Regions from separate parts of the Streptomyces sp. NPDC090119 genome, predicted to be linked through region 1. Evidence: riboswitches for the same ligand, from Rfam matches in the RefSeq annotation. Region 1 holds a riboswitch; each other region holds the start of a gene.
The links. A riboswitch is a leader RNA that binds a small molecule or an ion and turns the genes downstream of it on or off. The one in region 1 is predicted to bind cyclic di-AMP.

Region 1 (3,263 bases):
CGTTGGGGCCGCCCAGGTAGCGGAACAGCGGCAGGTCGCTGGCCTCGGAGGCGGCGTGGGCGACGGCGAGGGAGACGCCGAGGATGGCGTTGGCGCCGAGCGAGCCCTTGTTGTCGGTGGCGTCCAGGTCGAACATGGCCTGGTCGATCAGGCGCTGCTCGGTGGCGTCGTAGCCGACCAGCTCCGGGCCGATCTGCTCGATGACGGCGAGGACGGCCTTCTCGACACCCTTGCCCTGGTAGCGGTTCGGGTCACCGTCACGCAGCTCGATGGCCTCGAAGGCACCGGTGGAGGCGCCGGACGGGACGGCGGCACGACCCGTGCTGCCGTCGTCGAGGCCGACCTCGACCTCGACCGTGGGGTTGCCTCGGGAGTCCAGGATTTCCCGAGCTACGACGACGTCGATGGACGGCACGAGCATCTCCTTCGTGGATGTGACGCGATGAGTGCGGGGCGCGCCGGATGGCATGCCTTGCGTCTAGAGCCTAACCGTCCCAGGGGTGCCGGCCATCGACCGACCGCCTCGCGGACGGGGTGGTGCAGGGAGACGGTACCCATTGTTCACGCCCGGAACAAAGGGTTCTGGGCAACAGGCGGGCCGGGGGCGGAACGCGCACCGCCCCGGCGCGCGGGGGAAGCACGCCGGGGCGGGGGTCCGTGGAAGGACCGGAAGCTCAGGGGCCGATCGGGCTGGGGGCCGGCCCCGTGAGCGGGTCGCGGTTACTTCAGGTGCAGCATCTGGCCGGGGAAGATGAAGTCGGCCTTCTCGACGATGTCCTTGTTCAGGTCGTACAGCTTCTTCCAGCCGCCGTCGACCTTGTGCTTCGTGGCGATGGAGCTGAGCGTGTCGCCCTTGACCACCTTGTACTCGCCATCGCCCTTCTTGACCTTGTCACCGGTCGGGGTGGTGACGGTCTTGCTCGCGTCCGGGCGCTCGGTGGAGCGGGACGCGGCCTGGTCGTCGGAGGTGCGGTCGGAGGTGTCGGCCGCGGCCTTGTCCTCCGTCTTGGTGTCCGTGGAGGGCGCCGGGGCCGCCGAGCCGCTGTACGGCGTGCTGGACAGGCCCGTGCCGCAGACCGGCCAGGCGCCCTTGCCCTGGGCGGAGAGCACCTTCTCGGCGACGGTGATCTGCTGTTCCTTGCTCGCCTTGTCGGCGGTGGCGGCGTACTGCGTACCGCCGTACGCGGCCCACGTGGAGGCGGAGAACTGCAGACCGCCGTAGTACCCGTTGCCGGTGTTGATGGACCAGTTGCCGCCCGACTCGCACTGGGCGACGGCGTCCCACTCGGAGCCGGTGGCGGCGGACGCGCTGCCCGAAGCCATCACCGGGCCCGCGACGGCCGCACCGGCGACACCGGCGAGCGCGAGGACACGGACGGTCTTGGACGGGCGACGGTGCTTGCCCTTGCTGGAGAACAGCATGGATCGATCCCCTCACCGACGCCTGCGAGGTGAGCTGTCGGGTTCGGGCCGGTTGAGTTGCCCGGCCACCCCTCCCTGGTACTTCCGGAAGGCGTGGCTCCACCCCAAGCCCGTCCCGGCGTCAATCACCGGTTCGGGCACCTACCTTGGGTCCCCCGCTCCTGCCTACGGCGCTTGACGCGACGATTGTCCCCGACGGCCGCTGGCAGGATTCGGCGTTGCGGCCACGGGTGCTCGTGGTGACGAGCGATCACGACCGTAGACACGCCTCGCGGCGAATTTCAAAAACGATCAGGTCTTCTGAGAGTCATCCCACACTTTCGCCAAATAGGACATATAAGAGGATAGCGGGGCGTCAAATGCCGCCATGCGCTGCCTGTTCGCCCTATTCGCCCGGCACCTTGAGGGTCTGGCCCGGATCGACATGGTTCGGGTCGGAGCCGATGGCCTGCTTGTTCGCGGCGTACAGGGCCTCCCAGCCGCCCGGCACATCAAGGGAGTCGGCGATGGAGCCGAGCGTGTCACCGTCGCGGACGGTGTAGCCGCTCGGGGAGGTGGTGGCGTGGCGGCCCGTGACCGCCGCGTGCTGACCTTCCGTCACGCTCTCGTCGGCGGTGTCGCCCCGGTGACGGCCGCCGCCGAGGTCGCCGGTGTCGACGAGGCTCCAGGAGCCGCCGGTCTCCCACGAGTCGTCCGACTCCTTGGCGGCAGGGGCACTGGAGGCCGAACCGCCGCCCTGGTAGCCGCCGTCGGAGGCGGCGGGCGCGGAGCCGCCGGAGCGGGAGGTGTCGGTGTCCTTGCCGGAGTGACCGGAACCGGCCGTCTCGTCGGCGCTCGCGGACGGCTTGCCGGTCTCCTTGGCGGAGGAGTCGGAGGAGCCGGAGGAATCAGAGGAGTCGGACGACGGGGACGAATCACCCAGTCCGGACGAATCCGAACCATCGGACGAAGCGCCCGCGTCGGGAGCCTCGCTCGACTGACCGGCACCGCTGTCCGAGCCGCCCTGGTCCGCGGACGGGGACTCGCTGACGCCCGTGTCGACGTCCACCGAGGCGGAGTCGGAGGTCAGTCCGGCGAGCAGGGCGCAGGTGGCCCAGTGGGTGGTGCCCTGATCGGCGAGGATCTTCTCGGCGACCGAGATCTGCTGCGAACGGCTGGCCTGGTCGGCGCTGGCCGCGTACTGCGTGCCGCCGTACTTGTCCCAGTCGTCCTGGGACATCTGGAGACCGCCGTAGTAGCCGTTGCCGGTGTCGGCGCTCCAGGAGCCGCCGCTCTCGCACTCGGCGACCTTGTCCCAGGTGGTGCCGTCGGCCGCGTTCGCGCTCGCCGCCCCGAGGAGCGGGATGGCGATGGCGGACGTGGTCACGCCGGCCGCGACGAGGAGCGCCGGAGCCTGGCGGGGTCGACGGTGCCTACCGTTCCCGGAGAGCATGCGGTTGCCTTTCGTGCGACAGCGGTACGGCGTGGCAACTGATGCTCGGCGCCACACTGATGGGTGAACGTAGCGTCAGACGTTCACTTGTCACAAGTTCATGCCGCACAGATCACGTGAAGATCACATAGTTGAACGTCCGTCATGTGTGCTTTCACGACTGGGACCAACCGGTGTGAACTCCACCGGCAGCGTGCGCAGTCCACGCATGATCAGGCCGCCGCGCCAACGGAGTTCGGCCGGATCGGCCGCCAGCCGCAGATCGGGGAGCCGGGTGAGCAGGGTGGCCAGCGCGGTCTGGCCCTCCAGACGGGCGAGCGGGGCGCCCACGCAGTAGTGGATGCCGTGCCCGTACCCCAGGTGCTGGTTGTCTCGGCGGCCGAGGTCCAGCACGTCCGGGTCGGCGAAC
Region 2 (3,263 bases), on a different contig from region 1:
GCGCGGGTGGTGTCCGCCGAGGCGGTGGACGGCGCGCCGGTGCTGACCGTGCGTACCCACGGCGGGCGCACCGACCGGCTCACCGCCGACCACGTCATCGCGGCCACCGGCTATCGGGTCGACCTGGGCGCGCTGGACTTCCTCGGCCCCGGCCTGCGCACCGGCCTCGCGGCCACCCGGGGCGCCCCGCGCCTCGGCCCCGGCTACGTCTCCTCGCTGCCCGGCCTGTACTTCACCGGACTGCCCGCGGCGGCGTCGTACGGGCCGGTGATGCGCTTCGTGTGCGGTACGGAATTCGCCTCCCCGCGACTGGCGAAGCACCTGGCGGCGGCACACGGCGCGCGGAGCTGAGCGGGACGTCAACTCCGGTGCGCGCGGGGTGAGTCGGGGGGACCCGCGGTCCGTATTCTCTGATCATGGCCGCACCCCTCCTTCCCGCCCCGCTCTCCCGTCCCGCGCTCATCGCCACCGACCTGGACGGGACGCTGCTGCGCGGCGACGACACGGTCTCCGCCAGGTCGCTCGCCGCGCTCGCGGGGGCGGCCCGCGCCGGTGCCCGGCACCTGGTGGTCACGGGCCGTCCCGCGCCCCGCGTACGCCCCCTGCTGGCCGCGCTCGGCGGTGCGGGGCTCGCGGTGTGCGCGCAGGGCGCCCAGGTCTACGACGACGCCACCGGCACCCTGCTGTGGTCGGTCCAGCTCGACCGGGAGCTGGCCGAGACCGCGCTCGGCAAGATCGAGGCGGAGGTGGGCCAGGTGCACGCGGCCGTCGACCAGGACGGCGTGGACGGGCTCACCCTGATCGAGCCCGGCTACCGGATGCCGCACCCGACCCTGCCCGCCGTACGGGTGGAGCGGCGCGCGGAGCTGTGGCGCGCGCCGATCAGCAAGGTGCTGCTGCGCCACCCCGGCCTGTCCGACGACGAACTGGCGGCCACGGCCCGCGCGGTCGTCGGCTCGCTGGCCACGGTCACCATGTCGGGCCCCGGCACGGTCGAGCTGCAGCCGTGCGGGATCACCAAGGCGACCGGTCTCGCGCTGGCCGCCGAGCACCTGGGCCTCGCCCGCCGGGACACGGTGGCCTTCGGTGACATGCCGAACGACATCCCGATGTTCCAGTGGGCGGCGCACGGCGTCGCCATGGCGGGCGCCCACCCGGAGCTGAAGGCGGTGGCCGACGAGGTCACCCTCTCCAACGAGGACGACGGGGTGGCCGTCGTCCTGGAGCGGCTCTACGCCCCCTGACGCCGAGGCCCCCGCCGTACGCGCGAGGCGTGCGACGGGGGCGCGGTGCGAAGGCCGTGCGGCCGGTCCTTCTAGTACGGGCCGTTGACGTTGTCGATCGAGCCGTAGCGGTGGAACGCGTAGTTGCAGGCGGCGGTGATGTTGGCGACCGGGTTGTACGGGTCGAAGGAGGTGCCGGCCACGTGGTAGGTGGCGAAGGTGGGGTCGATCACCTGGAGCAGGCCCTTGGACGGGGTGCCCTTGATGGCGTTGATGTCCCAGTTGTTGATGGCCAGCGGGTTGCCCGAGGACTCGCGCATCACGTTGCGGTGGATGCCGTTGTAGGTGCCCGGGATGCCCTTCTCGGCCATGATCGCCAGGGACTGGCGGATCCAGCCGTCGAGGTTGTTCGGGTACACGGCGGAGGCGGCGGCGGGCTTGGCGGCCGGGGCGGCGGAGGCGCTGGTGGCGCCGATGAGGGGGAGCGCGAACATCGCGGCACCGGTACCGGTGACGGCGAGCGTGCGGACGATGCGCTTGGTGCGGGCACGGCGCGGCTGAGCAACAGCAGACATGTCGAAGTTCCTCTCCGTCGCCTGCGAGGTGAGCTGTCGGGTTCGGGCGGGGAGGTGCCCGGCCGCGTCGTCCCCGGTGCCCGTCGGACACCGGGGACGATTTCGGCTTCACCCCGAGCCGTTCCGGCGCGACATGGGTCGCACCGGTCCGGCGGCTTACCTGGGTCCCCCGCTCCTGCCGTACGAATGAGTTCGTGAGTGGGTGTGTCAGGCGCGGCAGGATTCGGCGTTCGCCTGACAGGGCGGGAACGTATGCGACCGCACATGTCCGGAACAAGTACCGGATTCACCCGAAGTACTAGTTGACCTTGATCTGTCCCAAATGGCCCACTTGATCCTTTGCGGTCGCCAATCCCCAACTTCCGTACCGGGCACGGTAAGAAGGGGGTGAGAGGCGGGTTCGTGGGGGTAGGTGCGAGGGGGTGGCCCGCGTGAGCCAACTCACGGAATCGCAAAATACGCAAAATCAGACATGGGGGATTATGTGGATTTGGGCCGTCTGTGGGTTTTAGGGAGTGTCGGTCCCCCGGGAGCGGAACCTCTGGGGCACTCCCGTTCGTTGGACCGGCATGCACCTCGGAGTGCCGGATCGTCCGACCGACTCCCCTCATATCGACTCTTGTCCGCCCATCCAGGACATGACGGACGAAAACCGATACCTCGTGAGCTGGACCGGTGGGTGCGATCGGTGATCCAAAGAGGACCGGATACGCTGACTTGACTGATGGCAGCGACCTATCGACAAGCCGTGAAGTCGCCAGCAGACACCAGCAGACAGGAGAACCTCGTGACCGTCGTCGGGCCGTTCGGGCTGAGCGTGCGGGACCAGGCACTGGAAGCCGATGTCCAGGCCGGACTGGCGGCTGTCGAGGCGGGCCTGCTAGAGGCCACCAAGAGCGAGGTCCCCTTCATCACCGGCTCCGCCCAGCATCTGGTGCGGGCCGGGGGCAAGCGGTTCCGTCCGCTGCTCGTGCTGCTGTCCGCCCAGTTCGGCGACCGGCACGCCCCGCGCATCGTGCCCTCCGCCGTCGTCGTCGAGCTGACCCACCTGGCCACGCTCTACCACGACGACGTCATGGACGAGGCGGCCGTGCGGCGCGGCGTGGACAGCGCCAACACCCGCTGGGGCAACTCCGTCGCGGTGCTCACCGGTGACTTCCTCTTCGCCCGCGCCACGCAGATACTCGCCGATCTCGGCCCCGAGGCCGTCCGCGTCCAGGCCCTCGCCTTCGAGCGCCTCGTCACCGGCCAGATACTGGAGACCGCGGGTCCCCAGGACGGCCGCGACCCCGTCGAGCACTACCTCGACGTGCTCTCCGGCAAGACCGGCTCCTTGGTCGCCGTGTCCTGCCGGTTCGGCGCCATGATGTCCGGCGCCGACGAGAGCGTCATCGACGTGCTCACCCAGTACGGCGAGCGCCTCGGTGTCGCCTTCCAGCTCGCCGACGACGTGCTGGACATCGCC
Region 3 (3,263 bases), on a different contig from region 1:
GCCGAAGACGTTGCCGCCGAGGGCGAGCGGGAAGACCTCGAGGGTGGAGGAACCGAGCTTGCGCGGAGAAGCAGTCATGTCTCTCCTCAACGATCACTCGGGCCCCGTCCATTCCGGGTCGGGGTCACTCGCTCGGGGGAGTGCCGCTCAGGGAGTGAGCCCCTTGCCGCGCAGCCAGGCGCCGGGGTCGATGCCGGTCGGCTGGCCGTCGGGGTGGACCTCCAGGTGGAGGTGCGGCCCGGTGACGTTGCCGGTGGCGCCGACGCGGCCGATGACCTCGCCGGTGGAGACCTTCTGCCCGGCGCTGACGCTGATCGAGGACTGGTGGCAGAACCAGAGCTCGGTGCCGTCGTCCAGGGTGAGGATCGTGCGGTAGCCGTACGCCCCGGCCCAGCCGGCCTCGGTGATGGTGCCGCCGTGGATCGCCTTGATCAGCGTGCCGGTGGGCGCGGCGAAGTCGAGCCCGGTGTGGTACCCGGAGGACCACATCGAACCGGCCTGCCCGAAGGTCGAGGTGATCGTGTACGAGGAGGTCGGCAGGGTGTACTGCTTGGCCAGCGTGGCCAGTCGGGCCGCCTCGGCCTTCTTCTCCGCGTCGGCCTCGGCCTTCTTCTTGGCCTCGGCGGCCTTCACGGAGGCTTCCTTCGCGGCCTTGGCGGCGGCCTCGGCGGCCTGCTGGTCGGCCTTGGCGACGGCGGCCGCGGTGGCCCGGCTGTCGGCCTTGCTCTGCTGCCGCTCGGCCTGCGCCATGATCCGGCTGCGCAGCGCCTCGCCCGCGTCGGCGGTGGAGTCGTCGGTGGCGGTGGCCGTGGCGGTGGCGACACCGGCGAGGGAGGCGGCGGGCGCCTCCGCGTGGTGCCCGTCGATCAGGGAGCCCACGGAGGGCAGGTCGGGCATGGCGATGGACACGGGCGGCTTGCCGGTGTTGGCGCTCGCCATGCCACCCGCGCCGACGGCGGCGATGACGCCGACGCCGAGGACGGTGGAGCTGCGGGCGAGTCCGCCGCCGCGCTGCTTGGCCACCCGGTGACGGCCGCGTACCGCTGGCAGGGACTCCTCGGTGGGGTTCCACTCCTCCCACGCGCCGTCCTCGGCACGGGGGGCGCCATAGGCGAAGGGCTCACTCGCGTCCGGCGCGAACGGGGCTTGTGGGGCAGGCCGGTTGGACGCCACGCGGGCGCACTCCTTTCCCTCCTCCGTCTACCGGGTTAGCTGACGGGTTCGGAGCAGGAAGGTCTCCTACGCGCGTAAACCCGACGTGCTCCGAGGGTGGTGCACGGCGGATCGGGGCGCGATTCACCCCATGATGGTGGGTCCCCGGTTCCCTTGCGGGATTCGACGTGTGCGCACGGCGCCGTCTCTGCTGACGGCTGTAACGACCGCACTGCGTTATCGAACGTTAATAGACACGCACACTGGATTCCAAGCCCGTTCAGCTTGATCGTTTGACGATCTGGCGGGGTGCGTATCGGTCAGGAACGGCCCGAACAGGGCGAGTTGACCACGCTTCAGGAGTCACAGGAGTTTTGCTGGTGACTCACGAACACCAGCCGTCCCGGAAAACACTCAGGGCCGGAATCCGTTTACTGGATTCCGGCCCTGAGTCTTCAGTAGCGGGGACAGGATTTGAACCTGCGACCTCTGGGTTATGAGCCCAGCGAGCTACCGAGCTGCTCCACCCCGCGTCGTTGTGTCTCAAGCATACGTCATCCGCGGGGTCCGATGCACACACGCTGCCGTGACGTGGGCCTCAGAGCACGAGGTGAGCGTTCGGCGACTGTGCGAGAGCGGCGTACTCGGGCACGGTCACCACCTCCACGCCCCCGGCGCCGAGCACTCCGGCGCCGTCGGCCGCGGTGACGAAGGTGTCCGGCTCGCGCCAGGCGGTGACCACCCGGCGTACCCCGGCCGCGAGGATCAGCCCGGCGCACGGTACGGGCCGGGAGGCGCGGTGGGCGCAGGGCTCCAGGCTGCTGTAGACGGTGGCGCCGGGCAGCCGTGGGTCGGCGGGGTCCAGCTTGGCGAGGGCCGCCTCCTCGGCGTGGACCACCGGGTCGCCGCCCTCACGGGAGTGTCCGCGCGCCAGCTCGGTGCCGTCCGCCGCGACGACCACCGCGCCGACGCTGAAGGCCGTGGCCGACGGCGGGCAGAGCGCGGCCAGCTCGCAGGCGGTGCGCAGCCAGTGCCGGTCGGCGGCGGTGTCCAGCGGGCCGGTGCCGGGGGCGGTGGGCTCGTAGCGCATCAGGACGACGTCCTCGATCCGGCGGCTGTCGGTCAGCCGCAGTCGGCCGCCCTGGTAGGCGCCGGGGCCGAAGAGGCGGGGGGCGGCCGGGTCGCCGACGAAGAGCGGGGCGAGGACCAGCTGGAGTTCGTCGGCCAGGCCCTGCTGGAGGAGCTGGGTGTGCACGGTGCCGCCGCCCTCGACCATCAGCCGCCGTACGCCGCGCACGTCGTGCAGATGCGCCAGCAGCGCCCGCCAGTCGAGGCCGGGGCCGAGCGGCACGACGTCGGCGGTGTCCCCGAGGAGGCCCGCGGCGCGCTTCGCCCCCTCGTCCGTCGTGTAGACGGCCTTCTCCCCGCCGGTGTGCCAGAAGTTGGCGGCCGGGTCGAGGTCGCCGGAGCCGGTCACGGTCACCTTCAGCGGGTACTCCGCCTTCCCCCCGGCCACGCGCGCGACCCGCCGCTCGGGCGAGTTGACCAGGAGGCGGGGGTTGTCGGCCCGGATCGTCCCGGCCCCCACGAGGATCGCGTCCACCGACGCCCGCACCTCGTCCACCCGGTCGAAATCGGCGGGGCTGGACAGCAGCAGCCGCTCGGGGCCGGTGTCGTCCAGGTACCCGTCGAGCGAGACGGCGGCGGACAGCAGGACATGGGGGTAGGGCATCGACGCGCTCTCTCCGGACTCTTGGCTCTGCGGGCGTGCGCCCCTTTGTACTCCGTACCGGTGTACACCCTGCCCAGGCCGGTTGAGTACGGCTACTCATCCCCGGGCGCGCGGCCCGGCCGCACTGTGGAGGTCACCGAACAGAAGGAGACCTCGATGCCGCACGCCGTCCGCCCCCGCCGCCTCTTCACCCTCGCCACCGGCAACTGGCTCTCGCGGGGCTATCTCGCGGTGCTCGCCGCCTCCGCCGTGGCCATGTTCGCCTTCCCCGAGGGCCAGTTCGGACTGGACCCGATGACGCTCACCGCGCCGCTCTCCTTCCTGGGCATGGCGTTCCCCTTCGGTCCCGGCACCGAGGGCGGCCTGGTGGTGGAGGTGC

Region 2: linked by a shared signal. The riboswitch ahead of ACIPPM_RS17260 (transglycosylase SLT domain-containing protein) and the one ahead of ACIPPM_RS26750 (transglycosylase family protein) in region 1 are both predicted to bind cyclic di-AMP.
Region 3: linked by a shared signal. The riboswitch ahead of ACIPPM_RS24530 (M23 family metallopeptidase) and the one ahead of ACIPPM_RS26750 (transglycosylase family protein) in region 1 are both predicted to bind cyclic di-AMP.

Annotation. Positions count from the first base shown of each region.
Region 1 is NZ_JBIVDK010000006.1:455,354-458,616, reverse strand. It holds gene eno (phosphopyruvate hydratase) at 1-415, opposite strand, end outside; gene ACIPPM_RS26750 (transglycosylase family protein) at 721-1,422, opposite strand; cyclic di-AMP (ydaO/yuaA leader) riboswitch at 1,427-1,605, opposite strand; gene ACIPPM_RS26745 (transglycosylase family protein) at 1,808-2,854, opposite strand; gene ACIPPM_RS26740 (cytochrome P450) at 2,978-3,263, opposite strand, start outside.
Region 2 is NZ_JBIVDK010000003.1:963,013-966,275, reverse strand. It holds gene ACIPPM_RS17270 (NAD(P)-binding domain-containing protein) at 1-351, shown strand, start outside; gene ACIPPM_RS17265 (HAD family hydrolase) at 417-1,244, shown strand; gene ACIPPM_RS17260 (transglycosylase SLT domain-containing protein) at 1,316-1,798, opposite strand; cyclic di-AMP (ydaO/yuaA leader) riboswitch at 1,802-2,037, opposite strand; gene ACIPPM_RS17255 (polyprenyl synthetase family protein) at 2,586-3,263, shown strand, end outside.
Region 3 is NZ_JBIVDK010000005.1:649,943-653,205, reverse strand. It holds gene ACIPPM_RS24535 (aldo/keto reductase) at 1-78, opposite strand, end outside; gene ACIPPM_RS24530 (M23 family metallopeptidase) at 148-1,173, opposite strand; cyclic di-AMP (ydaO/yuaA leader) riboswitch at 1,183-1,351, opposite strand; tRNA gene ACIPPM_RS24525 (tRNA-Met) at 1,612-1,685, opposite strand; gene ACIPPM_RS24520 (dihydrofolate reductase family protein) at 1,751-2,884, opposite strand; gene ACIPPM_RS24515 (SCO4225 family membrane protein) at 3,041-3,263, shown strand, end outside.